DNA from 2 places in the Ureibacillus thermophilus genome. Region 1 is predicted to be linked to the other one. Evidence: a T-box and tRNA genes for the amino acid it is inferred to sense, from the RefSeq annotation. Region 1 holds a T-box; the other holds one or more tRNA genes.
What was found. A T-box is a leader RNA that pairs with one kind of tRNA and senses whether it is charged. The one in region 1 lies ahead of alaS (alanine--tRNA ligase), so its partner is inferred to be a tRNA-Ala.
Positions count from the first base shown of each region.

Region 1 (8,274 bases):
AATATCTTTTGTCACCCCTGCGCAAAGCATTACTTTGCCATCGCTAACAGCTCCGAGGACGATAACTGCTTTCTCCAACTTCGCTTTTAAGTCATCCATCATTTGACGAAGTTGATTATTATCTTTTGCTTCTACCCGTGTAGATAATACAGTGATTTCGCCAATTTTTTGCGCTGCATCGAGAACGCTTGCCGCTTCAAGGTTCGCCAATTTTTGGGATAGCGAATCATTTTCGCGTTGCAATTCTTTATATTCAGCTTGCAATCCATGAATTCGCATTACTAAATCTTTTGGATTTGCTTTAAATTGAGCGGCTGCCTCATGCAAGATTCTTTCTTCTTCTTTCACTGCCAAATAAGCGCCTTTGCCAGTCACAGCCTCAATACGTCTTACGCCAGCACCAATTCCGCCTTCTGAAACGATTTTAAACAATCCAATTTCAGATGTGCGGTTTACATGCAGACCACCACAAAGCTCGATGGAATAATCGCTGACTTGTACGACGCGTACAATATCGCCGTATTTTTCGCCGAATAGCGCCATCGCACCCATTGCTTTTGCTTCATCAATCGGCATTTCTTCGATAACCACTTCAATATCTTCCCAAATTTTTTCGTTCACGATGCGCTCAATTTGTTCAAGTTCTTCTTTAGATGCTTGTCCAAAGTGAGTAAAGTCAAAACGCAAACGGTCTGGTCCTACATATGAACCTGCTTGGTTAACGTGTTCACCTAGCACGTCTTTTAATGCCCGGTGTAGAAGGTGAGTCGCTGTATGGTTTTTCACGATAAGCTTGCGTTCTTCTTTATTCACCACAGCTTTCACTGGATCGTCAAGACGCATTTCACCGGATTCAACCACAACTGTATGAAGATGCTGGCCGTTTGGTGCAACTTGTACATCTTTTACAACAGCTCTAAATGTATCGCCTTCAATTACACCTTTATCCGCAATTTGACCACCCATTTCTGCATAGAAAGGTGTTTCAGCCAAAATCACTAGCACTTCTTCGCCTTCTGAAGCCAAATCTACAAGCTCGCCGTTTGATACAATGGCAGCAACTTTCGTATCGCTTTCTTCCACTTCATAACCAACAAAGACAGAAGGCACTTTTAAGTTTGTCAACACTTCATTTTGCACTTGCATGGAATCAACATCCACACGGGCATTTCTCGCACGCTCCCGTTGTTTTTCCATTTCTCTTTCGAAACCTTCATAGTCAACCGTCATGCCATGTTCAGCAGCATATTCTTCCGTTAATTCAACAGGGAAGCCGTACGTATCATATAAACGGAATACATCTTCGCCTGGAATTTCAGTAAGTCCTAATTTTTTCTCCCGTTCAACAACTTCGTTCAAAATTTCAAGACCGGCATCAAGTGTCTCTAAGAAACGAATTTCTTCATTTTTTACAACCCGTTGAATAAATTCACATTTTTCGCTTACTTCCGGATAGAAGTCTTTCATAATTTCGCCAACAGTTGGAACAAGTTCATACATAAATGGTTTTTCAATGCCGATTTGTTTTGCATATCTTACTGCGCGACGCAATAAACGGCGGATTACATACCCGCGTCCTTCATTGGATGGAAGCGCACCGTCACCAATGGCAAATGCTACTGTACGGATATGGTCTGCAATCACTTTAAACGGTGTATTGATGTCTTCTTTATTATTGAAAATTTCTTTTAGATCAATTTCACCAGGACGTTTATATCGGCGATTTGCAAATTCCTCAACTTTTTCAATAATCGGCATGAATAAATCTGTATCAAAGTTTGTTGGTACATTTTGCACAACGGAAGCCATCCGCTCAAGACCCATACCTGTATCGATGTTTTGTTTTGGCAGCGGCGTATAAGTACCGTCTGGATTATGGTTGAATTGAGAGAACACCAAGTTCCAAATTTCTAAGTAGCGTTCGTTTTCTCCACCTGGGAACAACTCTGGGTCATTTGGATCATTTCCATATTCTGGGCCTCGATCATAGAAAATTTCTGAGTTTGGACCGGATGGACCTTCCCCAATATCCCAGAAGTTTCCTTCGATGCGGATGATTCGTTCTTCCGGCAAGCCAATTTCATTCTTCCAAATGTTATAAGCTTCTTCGTCTTCAGGATGGATAGTTACAGAAAGCAATTCAGGATTGAATCCCATCCATTTAGGGTCTGTTAAAAATTCCCAAGCATAATGAATCGCTTCTCTTTTGAAGTAATCCCCGATAGAGAAGTTCCCCAACATTTCAAAGAATGTATGGTGGCGAGCTGTTTTCCCTACATTTTCAATATCATTTGTCCGAATGGATTTTTGAGCATTTGTAATACGTGGATTTGCAGGAATTTCACGGCCATCAAAATATTTTTTTAACGTTGCCACCCCTGAGTTAATCCATAAAAGGGATGGGTCATTCACTGGAATTAATGAAGCTGATGGTTCTACTGCATGGCCTTTTTCGACAAAGAAATCTAAAAATTTGCGGCGAATTTCTGCTGCTTTCATTTTTGCTTAACCTCCTATTAATTTTTTGTTTGACAAAATGAAAAAAGTCTTCATCCCAGTAAGGGACGAAGACGTACTATTCGCGGTACCACCCTCGTTACAGTTTCCGTAAGTTTCGGCAAAAGGAATTTGTCTATTAGCCATTAGAAACTGTCACTTTAGCCACTGTAACGTTAGTGAACGGCAGGGATTAGCTGCACTCAGGAGTAGCTTTCCGCAATTGCCGCAGTGGAGATTCTTTCAGCCCAGGGAATCTCTCTCTTTACACTCAGCAAAAACGTACTTTCTCCTTCATCGTGTTCAAATTTTATCCATTTTGACATTTTCTCTGTAAATTATATGAAATGCGCTAAGTCATGTCAATAAAAATAGCAGCCGCTTTATTTCTTAATATGGAAACTCGTTCATATACTTTCCAAAAAAACAGAAAGAATAGGAGAAGTATATATGGAAATGATGTCTTTCGAATTTTTTACAGCACTTTTGTCCATCATTTTTATCGATCTTGTTCTTGCAGGAGATAATGCTTTATTAATCGGAATGGTAGCAAAAAATTTGCCAACTAAGCAACAAAAAAAGGTTATTGTGGTTGGAACGCTTGCTGCCATTTTCATGCGCATTCTCTTTACAATAATGGCGGTAAAATTATTGGAAATTGATGGTTTACTCTTCATTGGCGGCGTTTTATTGGTCTATATCGCTTTGAAACTGCTGGCGACAGAAGAAAGCAACGATATCCGACCATCTGCAAAATCCTTTTTGGGTGCCGTTTGGACAATCATGCTTGCCGATTTTTTAATGGGCATTGACAATATTATGGCCGTTGCTGGCGCTTCTTCCGGAAACATGCTGTTGGTGGCAATTGGTCTTTTCATCTCCATTCCAATTATTGTGTGGGGAAGCACCATTGTCATTGGCATCATCGAAAGATTTCCGCTCTTCATTTATTTAGGCGCAGCCGTACTTGCATGGACTGCTTCAAAAATGATGATAAAAGATGCTTATGTGCAGCCTTATTTAACAAATCCATTGCCTATCATTTTATTCCAATTATTATTAATTTTTATTGTTGTTTTTATTGGGTATCTATTGCGCAGCAGAGATAAAGGAAAATCCCACCAATTTGAATAATTTATCAATTTCTGAAATAAGATGGGATAAAAAGGGTATGGGGGCTTAATATGCAATTAATTTTCGAAGACGGTTTGCTGCTTTCAACTATTGAAATTTGCTATAAAGGAAAAAGAAAATATTTGAATCGTGTTGCCATCGATTCAGGGGCCTCCCATTCTTTCATCGATATCGATTCAGTTGAAGACTTAGGAATTGCCTTTGAAAATGGAGACCCTTTAATTTGCCATTCAGGAATCGGCGGGGCGGAATATAGTTTTTCAAAAAATATCGATTATATAAAAATCGGAGAAAAAATCTTCCGAGAAGTACCCATTGATTTTGGCACTTTAAGGGGATTTAATATTCAGGGATTGATTGGGCTAGATATATTAAAATCCGGAGAGTTTCTATTAGATTTAAAAAATTTGCAACTCATTGCAATCGATGAGAAAAAATTAGCATAATGGAATCGCAAGCAGGACATGCTCTATTTAAAAAACATCACTTTCTCCAAAGAGAAAATGATGTTTTTTTTGATATGTTATTAAAAATTGATTTCCGTTCCGGGGACGCTTTCCGCAGGCCCTCCTCTGAGTCATTCCTTCGCTCCTCGTGGTCTAGAGAGGGCTCGTCGCAGGAAAACTTTGCTTTGCCACTAAGCGTGCGCGACAGGAACTCGCCCCGTCATTCCAATCAATTTTTAGTTATCAAAACTCTTTCAGCTACCCCTATAATTTTTTGTTTATGTCCCAGCCCCTGCTTTTTCTTAATTGGCGCCATTTATTGCTTGGCGACTATTTTATCCATTCTGACGATTATGTTTCCCTTTAAGGCGATTATTTTCCCTAAACTGGCGATTTTCCGATATTCTCAGAGGACATCAGCGAATAGCTAAAATCCATACAAAAAGAGCGAATGAGTTTTTCCATTCACCCTTTTCACGGTTTCTTACACATATCTTGAAATGATTTGCTGAAGTTTATCTTCTACCCGGTTATAATCCGCTTCAGTGATCGTCACACGAACGAGGCTTTCATCGATATCCAACATTTCCGCAAACAAACCGCCAAGCCCCCGAGCTTTCCGATCCACTTCCAATAATAACTCCACTGCTCCTTCCTGTTGAGCTAAAAAGGCGATTTCCAACTCATCCAATCGGCCGCGGAAAGGACCGGAAATCGGCACAAATTCAAATTCTTGAATAAATGGATAATTTCTTCGATAACGTAAAGACACTTGCTCATTTTCCGCTTTTCGAAGACGGAAACCTAAATTTTGTACAGCTTCCAAAACTCTGGATGCCAACCTTGACGGGCGCACTTCCATATAGTCTTTATCCGTTGAATCAACGCCGCTTTGTATATCTAATTCCGTTTTCACCCATACTCTTGTGCTTCCAATTGTAAGAGGCGTATCTACAGGCAGTTTAAAAGAAAATGGGATGATTTTTACTTCATTTGCTTGAATTGTAAACGGATCGCTTATTTTAAATTTATAGAAAGCATATGGAACTGTCACTTTCCGGTCATCGATTTCTTTAATATACGTCGTGTATAAAGTAAAGTAAATTGTATGAATCCGTTGCTCAACATTTCCCCCATACACTTCCACTTCGCCGCGAACTGTCTCGCCGGCACTGTAAGAAGATTTCTCCAGCTGCGTATCTACTTTGGCAGAACCAATTCCTAAAGATGCAAGCATTTTATTAAAAAATGACATTTAAACTCCTCCTTATTTGCAAATTTCCTCTTAATCATACGATTCAATGTCCAAAAAGTTTCAATTAGGGGAATTATGGATTTATAATAAATGAAATAATCTCCACATACATAGCCGTCATTTCTTCAGGTGTTTTATCCATGCCGTTTTGAATCCATTGTTCTATCAACCCTAAAAAGGCCGCCGTAATGAAGGATCAAAAATAATCAATAGGCACTTTTAGATTTTTAGTGAAATGTTCATTTTTTCCAAGTTCTTCTGTAATTTTTTAATAAAGGCATCCTGCATGCGAAAATGAAACTCCGTACTTCCATGAACACTTAAAAAGATTTTTAAAACATTGGAATAGTCTTCAAAAAAAGCGAAATAACATCTCTTGCTCTTTTTCAAAAGTAATGGTGGATGTATAGCGTGCTTGCAACTGATCGATATAATCACCTAATTTTGAAAACAGCTCTTCTTCCATTTTCTCTTGCAAATCATATTTATCTTTATAATGCAAAGAAAAAGTACCTCGATTGATATCGGCTTCTTTTGCAATTTTCCCTACTGTAATAGTTTCAAAAGATTTTTTCTCCAATAACTTCAAAAAGGAATTTTGAATTAGCTGTTTCGTTTTTCGATTCTTTTCCACATATAAATCTTGATGGTAAATTTCCCACTTTGACTATCCCAGCCAACATATTGCAGGTCATTAATCATATTAAAAATAAAAAAGATAGACCAACAGGAAATTACCTGTTTGCATCTATCCTTTTTATGTTCTATGAAATTTTCTTTTGTTCTGAATACCATTTTAAAAATGTATTTCTTTCTATTACATTTAAAAGACATGGAACTTTTAATTGTTCTTGCACTTTCTTGTATTTTTCCGGAAACTCATGTTGAACATTCATTCGAATATACGGCAATTTTGCTTGAGCTTTTTGAGAACGAATATTTGATTTTTTCACTGCCACAAACACATATTGTAAATCCAACTCAGTAAAAGCCTTGTAGAGCATTTCCTTTTTTGCCAATTCGTTGTATCCTTTCCCCCAATATGGATAACCTATCCAAGTACCAATTTCACAAGTTTTCGAGTTTTTATCAATATCTTTCAATGTGATGATTCCAATCAACTCTTTATTTTCGTTGAAGATGACTCTTGAATATTGTTTTCCTAGTTTTTCTTGCTCTTTTATAAATTCAATAAATTGAATTGTGCCTTCAACAGAAGTTTGTTCTTCAGACAGCCCTAATGGTTCACGTACTTGGGGCTGTGATGAAAGAGATGAAATAGATTTTGCATATTTTTTATCATGAGGCATTAGCAAAACTTTTTTCATAGAACCACTCCAAAATTAAAATTTATAATGGGATTTTACTATATATTGTAAAAATTTCAATATTACAAAAAAATGCAACTTTAAAGAATACAAGGCTGCATTTATAATGGCCTTTATTGTTTCTTTTTCAATACGATGCATGTACTCGTCGCGTATGCAATCAATTTTCCCTCTTCATCTATGACGCTGCATTCCAACAAACCAAGTGTTGATCCTCGCTTGATTATTTTACTCTCAGCTCTTAATGCTTGACTGGTCGGGGCTTTTAAAAAGTTGATTTTTAGTTCGACCGTTGTGGAGATTTCATCCTCTGCCAAAGTGGTTGAAAAAGCATATCCCATCGCAGCATCTGCAATAAGGCTAATGATTCCTCCGTGAACGGTTCCAATCGGATTATGAAAATTCTCCGTTTTTTCCAATCCCACAACGACTCTCCCTTTTTCTGCTTCCAATACTCGATAACCAATCATCTGTGCCGCACTGCAGCTTGGAATTTGATTTTGGGCAAAATAAATAAGCTTTTCTAAGTAACTCATCAAAAATTCACCTTCCCTAAATCTTTTTGCAGGTGCTTTCGATTTTATGAATTTTCATTATGTTATAATGTATAAAATTAGAATTTCGCCAAGGAGGCACTATGAGGACAAAAGGTGAACGTTCAAAACAACATATTCTGGAAGTTGCCAGTATGCTGTTCAGTAAAAACTCTTTTAAAAACGTAACCATTCGACAAATTGCTAAAGAAGCCGGCATTTCACCTTCTCTCATTTACAAATACTTTCATACGCAAGAAGATTTGTATTACGCTGCTTTGCAATCAGCCTGCCAAGATTTATTAGAGCGTTTAAAAACGATTGACCGTTTAGAAGATTTTGTGCATGAATATTTGCGCTATATGTTTTCATCGGCACTGTTTGAAATGATGTCGTATTTTTCTCTTGAACATGATTCATCCAAAAACTTCATCCCTATTTCAAATGAAATTAATAAATTTCTTCAATTATTGGAAGAAAAAATATCCGGACCAAATGCAAAAATCGAGGCCCAATTGTTGTTTTCCACCCTGAACGGGCTCATTATTTCATACAAAAAAGTACCGCGCGACACGGAAGCGAAAATCGCGACGATTCAAAAATTGGCCGACTACTATATTGCCAATTTAAAAAACCGAATATAAAAGATGAGGCTGGGACAAATCTAAAAAAACATCATTTTCTCCAAGGAGAAAATGATGTTTTTTTGATATGTTATTAAAATTGATTTCCGTTCCGGGGACGCTTTCCGCGGGCCCGGCTCGAGCCTCCTCTGATTCATTCCTTCGCTCCTGCGGTGTCTCGAGAGGGCTCGTCTCAGGAGTCGCCCCGTCACTCCAATCAATTTTTAGTTATATCAATTTTTTATCAAAACTCTTTCAGCTACCCCTATAATTTTTGGTTTATGTCCCAGCCTCAACATTATTAAACCGGATTTTTTTCTTCTGCGAATTTTGACTTTATAATTTTGCCGACTGCATTGCGTGGCAGCTGATTAAGAAAGACCACTTCCTTCACGGTTTTGAAAGATGCCAAATGTTCTTTCGTGAATGCGATGATCTCCTCCTCTGTAACTTCCGCGC
Region 1 is NZ_CP036528.1:2,181,806-2,190,079, forward strand. Features, by position in the region: gene alaS (alanine--tRNA ligase) at 1-2,499, opposite strand, end outside; T-box leader at 2,558-2,803, opposite strand; gene DKZ56_RS10855 (TerC family protein) at 2,947-3,630, shown strand; gene DKZ56_RS10860 (retropepsin-like aspartic protease) at 3,681-4,076, shown strand; gene DKZ56_RS10865 (sporulation protein) at 4,561-5,331, opposite strand; gene DKZ56_RS15830 (TetR-like C-terminal domain-containing protein) at 5,405-5,521, opposite strand; gene DKZ56_RS15570 (TetR/AcrR family transcriptional regulator) at 5,684-5,965, opposite strand; gene DKZ56_RS10875 (GNAT family N-acetyltransferase) at 6,096-6,659, opposite strand; gene DKZ56_RS10880 (PaaI family thioesterase) at 6,773-7,195, opposite strand; gene DKZ56_RS10885 (TetR/AcrR family transcriptional regulator) at 7,297-7,836, shown strand; gene menE (o-succinylbenzoate--CoA ligase) at 8,117-8,274, opposite strand, start outside.

Region 2 (8,274 bases), 1.2 Mb from region 1:
CAGTGAATGATGTTTATTTATCTTTAGGAACAAATTTGGGCGATCGAGAACAACATTTAAAAGCAGCCATTGATTTGCTGAAGCAAAAAGAAGGGATTTTCATCAAAACGATATCGCCGATTTATGAAACGGCTCCAGTAGGATATGTGGATCAACCCTCCTTTTTAAATATCGTCGTATATGCCCAAACAACAATGACACCTTTTGAATTGTTAAAGGCTTGTCAATCTGTTGAAAATGAGCTTGGTCGTGTGAGGACGATTCGTTGGGGGCCAAGAACTATCGACCTTGACATTTTATTGTATAATAACGACAATATTGAGTCGGAGAATTTAATCATTCCACATCCCCGGATGTTTGAGAGAGCCTTTGTGCTAGTTCCGCTGATGGATGTGGCCAAGAAGCCATTCACCGAAAAATTGATGCAGGCGGAATCAGCGTTGAAGAATATGAATCTTGAACAAGAAGGCATCCGGAAGTGGAAGAATTCTATTTTTTTGTCATGATGACGACGCGGCATAAAAGAAGCGTTTATATATAACCAATTGAGGGGAAAGGAGGAGCGGCATGTCGAATGAAAAAAAGCCGTTTCAAATTGGGAATATCGCGATGGCAAATCGTGTAGTGCTGGCTCCTATGGCGGGGATAAGCAACGTAGCGTTCCGCTTAACGGTAAAAGAATTCGGAGCGGGGCTTGTGTATGCTGAAATGATCAGCGATAAAGGATTAATCACCCGAAATAAGAAAACGCTGGAGATGCTTTATATCGACGAAAGAGAAAAGCCGATTGCATTGCAAATTTTCGGTGGTGAAAAGGAAACCCTTGTGGAAGCGGCAAAATTTGTAGACCAATATACTAATGCGGATATAATTGATATCAATATGGGCTGCCCTGTCAATAAGGTCATTAAATGTGAAGCGGGAGCAAAGTGGCTACTTGACCCAAATAAAGTCTATGAAATGGTGGCAGCCGTTGTCGATGCCGTGAAAAAACCGGTTACCGTAAAAATGCGCATTGGCTGGGATGATGAGCACATTCTTGCGGTTGAAAATGCGCAAGCCATTGAAAGAGCGGGCGGCAGCGCTGTCGCTGTACACGGTCGTACAAGAGTTCAAATGTATGAAGGAAAAGCCAATTGGGATGTTATTCGCCAAGTGAAGGAAAATGTAAACATTTCGGTGATTGGAAACGGTGATGTGGAAACGCCGCAAGATGCAAAACGGATGTTGGATGAAACAGGTGTCGATGCCGTGATGATTGGCCGTGCTGCATTAGGAAATCCATGGATGATTTATCGGACAGTCCAATATCTTGAAACCGGCGAATTGAAGCCGGAGCCGTCCGTTCAAGAAAAGATCGATGTTTGTTTATTGCACTTTGAACGTCTCATCCAATTAAAAGGAGAATATGTGGCTGTACGTGAAATGCGTAAACATGCAGCATGGTATTTAAAAGGGATTCGAGGCAATGGCAATATTCGCAATGCGATTAATCAAGTGGAAACAGCAGAAGAATTGCGCACCATTTTACTTGGCGTTGTAGAACAAAAGGAAGAACAGCCGGAACCGGAGATTCAATTGGTATAAAATTGCGTAAAGATAAAAGCCGTCTCAGATGTTGAGACGGCTTGTCCTGGATTAGGCGTTGGATTGTTCCTTTGTTGGGCCCATTACACCTGGAACAGGCAAACCAGCTTGTCTTAACAGCACTTGCATTTGTGCACGGTGATGGGTTTGATGATCAACAAGGGTGCGAAGTAATGCGCCGATTGGAGTTGGATTTCCGAGCATATCCACTTCATTTTCCAACGATTCATCATTTAAATTTTTTGCAGCGTTTACGACTTCTTCACTTACTTTTTTATACTCGTCGATGATTTCCTTCATTGTTTTCGGAGGTACAGATGGATTCAACTTTACATTTAGCTGCTGCCCCATAAGTCCGAAAAAATATGAAGGAGCAGTTGTTAAGTGCCAACTAAGGGATTCTAGGGAATTGTGGCCTTCAACGATAGAAAAATGTTTTTTTTCTTCTGTAATTGATTCCATAATAGCGATTGTACCAGCACAATTTTGTTTCCATTCTTTTATGAAGTCATCTATTTTTCGATACATTGAAAACACCTCTTGAAAAGTTTATTATTACAACTGGATGCAAGAACATTATATACAAAAGCCTCCATTATCTTAAAATTATAAGCAAAATCTTTCAAAATAGATGAAGAGATGATTGAAATTGTGTACAATAGTAACATTATGGACTATGAACAGAACGTTTTAAATTTTACGAGGAGTGAAAGACGTGTCAAATATTGAAGAATTAAATGACCAACTTTTGGTGAGACGCCAAAAGTTAAATGATATTCGTGCAAAAGGTTTCGATCCATTTGGCAAACGTTTCGAACGTACACACTTGTCTTCAGATGTTCATGAACAATTTGATGCATTTACAAAAGAAGAACTAGAAGAAAAAGAGCATGAAGTGATTATTGCTGGCCGCATTATGACAAAGCGCGGAAAAGGAAAAGCTGGATTTGCCCACATTCAAGATGTAGCAGGTCAAATCCAAATTTATGTACGCCAAGACCGCGTAGGAGAAGTAGCCTACGATTTATTTAAACATGCGGATTTAGGAGATATCGTGGGAGTGCGTGGAGTCGTTTTCAAAACAAACACGGGAGAACTTTCCGTAAAAGCAAACGAGTTCATTCACTTAACGAAATCTTTGCGTCCGATGCCGGAAAAATTCCACGGCTTGCAAGATGTTGAACAGCGCTATCGCCAACGTTATCTGGACTTAATGACAAATGCTCAAAGCAAAGAGACATTTATTACGCGTTCAAAAATTATTCGTTCTATTCGCAATTTCTTAGATGGACAAGGTTATTTAGAAGTTGAAACACCAATTTTGCATACAGTGGCTGGTGGTGCAGCAGCTCGTCCTTTCATTACCCATCATAATGCATTGGATATGGATTTATATTTACGCATTGCGTTGGAATTGCATCTAAAGCGTTTAATTGTGGGCGGACTTGAAAAAGTTTATGAAATTGGACGGGTATTCCGCAATGAAGGTATTTCTACGCGTCATAATCCGGAATTCACTTTATTGGAACTATACGGTGCTTATTTAGATTACCGAGATATTATGGAGCTTACGGAAAACTTAATTTCCCATGTAGCTCAAGAAGTACTTGGCACAACGAAAATCCAATACGGTGAATATGAAATCGATCTTTCTCCAGGTTGGAAACGCGTGCATATGGTAGATGCTATTAAAGAAGTGACTGGTGTTGACTTCTGGCAGCCAATGTCGCTTGAAGAAGCAAGAAATTTGGCGAAAGAACATGGTGTTGAAATTCAGGAAATGCATGAAGTAGGGCACATTATCAATGAGTTTTTTGAACAAAAAGTAGAAGAAACATTAATTCAACCAACCTTTGTATATGGTCATCCGGTTGAAATTTCACCGCTTGCTAAGAAAAATCCAGAAGATGAACGCTTCACAGATCGATTTGAATTGTTTATTGTTCGCCGTGAACATGCGAATGCTTTTACTGAATTAAACGATCCAATCGACCAAAGAGAACGTTTTGAAGCGCAATTAGCTGAAAAAGCAGCAGGTAATGACGAAGCGCATGAAATGGACGAAGACTTCATTGAGGCTCTGGAATATGGTATGCCTCCAACAGGCGGTTTAGGAATCGGTATCGACCGTTTAGTGATGCTATTGACAAACTCTCAATCCATCCGTGACGTATTACTATTCCCAACAATGCGTCCAAGAGATTAATATAATTAATTACTGAGGCTGGGACATAAACAAAAAATTATAGGGGTAGCTGAAAGAGTTTCGATAAAAAATTGATTGAAGTGACGGGGCGAGTTCCTGTCGCGCACGCTTAGTCGCAAAGCGGAGCAAGTTCAAGGAAATAAATTCAAAGCTTTCCTGCGACGAGCACTCTCGAGACCACGAGGAGCGAAGGAATGACTCAGAGGAGGCTCGAGCTGGGCCCGCGGAAAGCGTCCCCGGAACGGAAATCAATTTTTAATAACATATCAAAAAAACATCGTTTTCTCTAAAGAGAAAGTGATGTTTTTTAGATTTGTCCCAGCCTCTTCTTCTATTCTTTTATAATAAAAACCTTTCATAGATATAGTTGATTTATTAATCCGAGATTTGAGAACAAGGAATTAAAAAAATATAATAAAATGTGTTGACGAATAAAGTTAGTGATGTTATTATATAAAAGCTGTCGCTAAGAAATAAGTTATTACAATAAAAACCTTCGATGAAGCGATTGCTAAAAAAGTATTGACACTCAATTCTTTGAATGATATAATATAAGAGTTGTCGTTTGATGAACCTTGAAAACTGAACACCAAAACGTTAATGTTTAAAATTCTAATTCGTTAACCCTCGTTGGCGAATTAGAGACGGACAAATTTTGAGCTTAATCAAATTTTCTTTTATGGAGAGTTTGATCCTGGCTCAGGACGAACGCTGGCGGCGTGCCTAATACATGCAAGTCGAGCGGACCAATTAAGAAGCTTGCTTTTTGATTGGTTAGCGGCGGACGGGTGAGTAACACGTGGGTAACCTGCCCTATAGACCGGGATAACTCGCGGAAACGCGAGCTAATACCGGATAACACATCGAAGCGCATGCTTCGGTGTTGAAAGATGGTTCTGCTATCACTATAGGATGGGCCCGCGGCGCATTAGCTAGTTGGTGGGGTAACGGCCTACCAAGGCGACGATGCGTAGCCGACCTGATAGGTCCGAGGTGGAAGCACGGTGACGTGTGGAGCTGACGGATACTAATCGATCGAGGACTTAACCAATATCCTTTCAATGTCGTTATCCAGTTTTGAAGGAACAAAAATTATTTTAAAAAAACACTTGCAATTTCTGAACAAAGTGATATAATAATTCATGTTCCAAATAAATAGTCTAGTGACGATGGCGAAGAGGTCACACCCGTTCCCATACCGAACACGGAAGTTAAGCTCTTCAGCGCCGATGGTAGTTGGGGGCTTCCCCCTGCGAGAGTAGGACGTCGCTAGGCTAAAAAAAACGGAGGATTAGCTCAGCTGGGAGAGCACCTGCCTTACAAGCAGGGGGTCGGCGGTTCGATCCCGTCATCCTCCACCATATTTGCCGGCGTAGCTCAACTGGTAGAGCAACTGACTTGTAATCAGTAGGTTGAGGGTTCGATTCCTTTCGCCGGCACCATTACGAGCCATTAGCTCAGTGGTAGAGCATCTGACTTTTAATCAGAGGGTCGAAGGTTCGAGTCCTTCATGGCTCACCATTTATTTCGCGGGTGTGGCGGAATTGGCAGACGCACTAGACTTAGGATCTAGCGCCTTACGGCGTGGGGGTTCGACTCCCTTCACCCGCACCATAGTTTCAAATTTTGCGGAAGTAGTTCAGTGGTAGAACACCACCTTGCCAAGGTGGGGGTCGCGGGTTCGAACCCCGTCTTCCGCTCCAACTGCCGGGGTGGCGGAATTGGCAGACGCACAGGACTTAAAATCCTGCGGTAGGTGACTACCGTACCGGTTCGACTCCGGTCCTCGGCACCAATCAATATAAACAACATAAAGCGCCAGTAGCTCAATTGGATAGAGCGTCTGACTACGGATCAGAAGGTTGTGGGTTCGACTCCTGCCTGGCGCGCCATAATAAAAAATAAAAGAACCGGGAAGTAGCTCAGCTTGGTAGAGCACTTGGTTTGGGACCAAGGGGTCGCAGGTTCGAATCCTGTCTTCCCGACCATGCGTTATATAGGGGCATTAGCTCAGCTGGGAGAGCGCCTGCTTTGCACGCAGGAGGTCAGCGGTTCGATCCCGCTATGCTCCACCATGAACCTTGAAAACTGAACACCAAAACGTTAATGTTTAAATGATCTAATTCGTTAACCCTCGTTGACGGATTAGAAATGGACAAATTTTGAGCTTAATCAAATTTTCTTTTATGGAGAGTTTGATCCTGGCTCAGGACGAACGCTGGCGGCGTGCCTAATACATGCAAGTCGAGCGGGAAGCACGGTGACGTGTGGAGCTGACGGATACTAATCGATCGAGGACTTAACCAATATCCTTTCAATGTCGTTATCCAGTTTTGAGAGAACAACTCATGGAGGATTAGCTCAGCTGGGAGAGCACCTGCCTTACAAGCAGGGGGTCGGCGGTTCGATCCCGTCATCCTCCACCATATTTGCCGGCGTAGCTCAATTGGTAGAGCAACTGACTTGTAATCAGTAGGTTGAGGGTTCGATTCCTTTCGCCGGCACCATTATGAGCCATTAGCTCAGTGGTAGAGCATCTGACTTTTAATCAGAGGGTCGAAGGTTCGAGTCCTTCATGGCTCACCATTATTTTTAAAAATTTATGAATCTTTTCGTTTTGCGGAAGTAGTTCAGTGGTAGAACACCACCTTGCCAAGGTGGGGGTCGCGGGTTCGAACCCCGTCTTCCGCTCCAACTGCCGGGGTGGCGGAATTGCGATGGTAGATTGGATGAAGCCAATCCTCCGCGATTCGAATCACCCAGTTCGATAAATTTTTATCGTTTGTAAGGAGACCATAACGGTTCCATTCCTTTATCTGGCGATATAAAGGTAAATATTGAACAAACTTATCGTAGATGATTTTTGCCAAGACCGTTGGTCCAGCAATACTTCGTTGAATCGCTGGTTGTGGTGCTCGATGGTAGATTGGATGAAGCCAATCCTCCGCGATTCGAATCACCCAGTTCGATAAATTTTTATCGTTTGTAAGGAGACCATAACGGTTCCATTCCTTTACCTGGCGATATAAAGGTAAATATTGAACAAACTTATCGTAGATGATTTTTGCCAAGACCGTTGGTCCAGCAATACTTCGTTGAATCGCTGGTTGTGGTGCTTTCCGTACAAATTCAATAATGTCTTGATTATATCACTAGTAATCATTGGTTAAAAGACACCTTTTTTAGATTTTTGTATGGCTTTCGGTTGATGAATTGTGAGTCCTTCAAGTAACCAACGAAGTTGTTGTTGTGTGAGCCGACGAACTTCATTTTCATTTCGTGGCCACTGGAGTTTGCCATTATCCAATCGTTTATAAAGCATAGCGAAGCCATCTCCATCAAAGTATAAACATTTATAACGATCTTTCCTTCGACCGCAAAACAAGAAGATTGCCTCGCTGTATGGATCGAGTTCGAATGAATCCTGAATTAGCGTTGCTAGACCGTCGATTCCTTTTCGCATATCTGTATGACCGCAAATGATATAGATATTTTTGCATTTTGTAAAATCATGAATCATTTCGATTCAACTCCCTGATAACCGCTTGAAGTAATTGAGGTTTGACACCGGGGTAGAAGGAGATTTTACATTGATTGGATTGAATGACGCATATTGGTCTGAGTGCACCACGACTTGCTGGGGATGGAGTTGGATCAGATTTGGACTCTAATTTTACAGGCACGATATTGAGTTTTTCCGTTGCCAAAAAAAGAACACCTCCTCTGTAATTGTTACTTTCATCTTACAGGAAGGTGTCATTGATTTGTAGGCGTTGTTTGATTTCGGGCTTACTTTTGTATGAAGGGTAAGCCCGAAATATGTGAGATAAATAAAAAAATGCGCACCCTCTGGTACGCACGATGAATAGCCCTTCAATCCCAAGTTTTTTCGGATTGAGGGCTATTTTGCCATTGCACATGATTCACGAATTGTTTTCGACCATGGCAAATAGCGATCTAATATTTCTGGCTGTTGATGGATTGGTAAACTTGGGAGTTCCGACAATACTTTCACTAAGTATTGATAAAAATCAATTCCATTAGCTTTTGCCGTTTCAGCCAAGCTTAAACAGATGGCATTTGCATCGGCTCCCGTCCCATACCGAACACGGAAGTTAAGCTCTTCAGCGCCGATGGTAGTTGGGGGCTTCCCCCTGCGAGAGTAGGACGTCGCTTCGCAAGGATGGCACCACTAAAACCGTGGTGCTTTTTTAGGTTCTTTGTCAAATGGTGTTGGTGAATAAATTTTAGTGACATTATTTGGTAATATGTAATCGGATGGCTTAGGGGAAATTCGAGGTTCCCCTAAGCTGTTTTTATTTTCGCTAAGTTTTGGGTAATGAATATTCGGTTTCTAAAGTGATAGAAGGATCGATAACCGAAAGAAATGCGTTTAATCACCTTGATTTTGTTATTAATCCCCTCTAAAATGCCGTTGTTATAATCGTATTTCAACGTATTCTCCACGTAATTGATGTATT
Region 2 is NZ_CP036528.1:382,143-390,416, reverse strand. Features, by position in the region: gene folB (dihydroneopterin aldolase) at 1-10, shown strand, start outside; gene folK (2-amino-4-hydroxy-6-hydroxymethyldihydropteridine diphosphokinase) at 3-506, shown strand; gene dusB (tRNA dihydrouridine synthase DusB) at 568-1,587, shown strand; gene DKZ56_RS01850 (DinB family protein) at 1,639-2,115, opposite strand; gene lysS (lysine--tRNA ligase) at 2,294-3,793, shown strand; rRNA gene rrf (5S ribosomal RNA) at 4,953-5,068, shown strand; tRNA gene DKZ56_RS01835 (tRNA-Val) at 5,079-5,154, shown strand; tRNA gene DKZ56_RS01830 (tRNA-Thr) at 5,160-5,235, shown strand; tRNA gene DKZ56_RS01825 (tRNA-Lys) at 5,240-5,314, shown strand; tRNA gene DKZ56_RS01820 (tRNA-Leu) at 5,323-5,407, shown strand; tRNA gene DKZ56_RS01815 (tRNA-Gly) at 5,422-5,496, shown strand; tRNA gene DKZ56_RS01810 (tRNA-Leu) at 5,500-5,588, shown strand; tRNA gene DKZ56_RS01805 (tRNA-Arg) at 5,609-5,685, shown strand; tRNA gene DKZ56_RS01800 (tRNA-Pro) at 5,705-5,781, shown strand; tRNA gene DKZ56_RS01795 (tRNA-Ala) at 5,793-5,868, shown strand; tRNA gene DKZ56_RS01790 (tRNA-Val) at 6,144-6,219, shown strand; tRNA gene DKZ56_RS01785 (tRNA-Thr) at 6,225-6,300, shown strand; tRNA gene DKZ56_RS01780 (tRNA-Lys) at 6,305-6,379, shown strand; tRNA gene DKZ56_RS01775 (tRNA-Gly) at 6,413-6,487, shown strand; partial or broken gene DKZ56_RS15880 (IS66 family transposase) at 6,508-6,912, opposite strand; gene tnpB (IS66 family insertion sequence element accessory protein TnpB) at 6,960-7,313, opposite strand; gene DKZ56_RS01760 (hypothetical protein) at 7,303-7,500, opposite strand; gene DKZ56_RS01755 (transposase domain-containing protein) at 7,695-7,856, opposite strand; rRNA gene rrf (5S ribosomal RNA) at 7,863-7,972, shown strand; gene DKZ56_RS15685 (transposase) at 8,099-8,274, opposite strand, start outside.
Region 2: it encodes a tRNA-Ala, which carries the amino acid that the T-box ahead of alaS (alanine--tRNA ligase) is inferred to sense. The anticodon was not compared.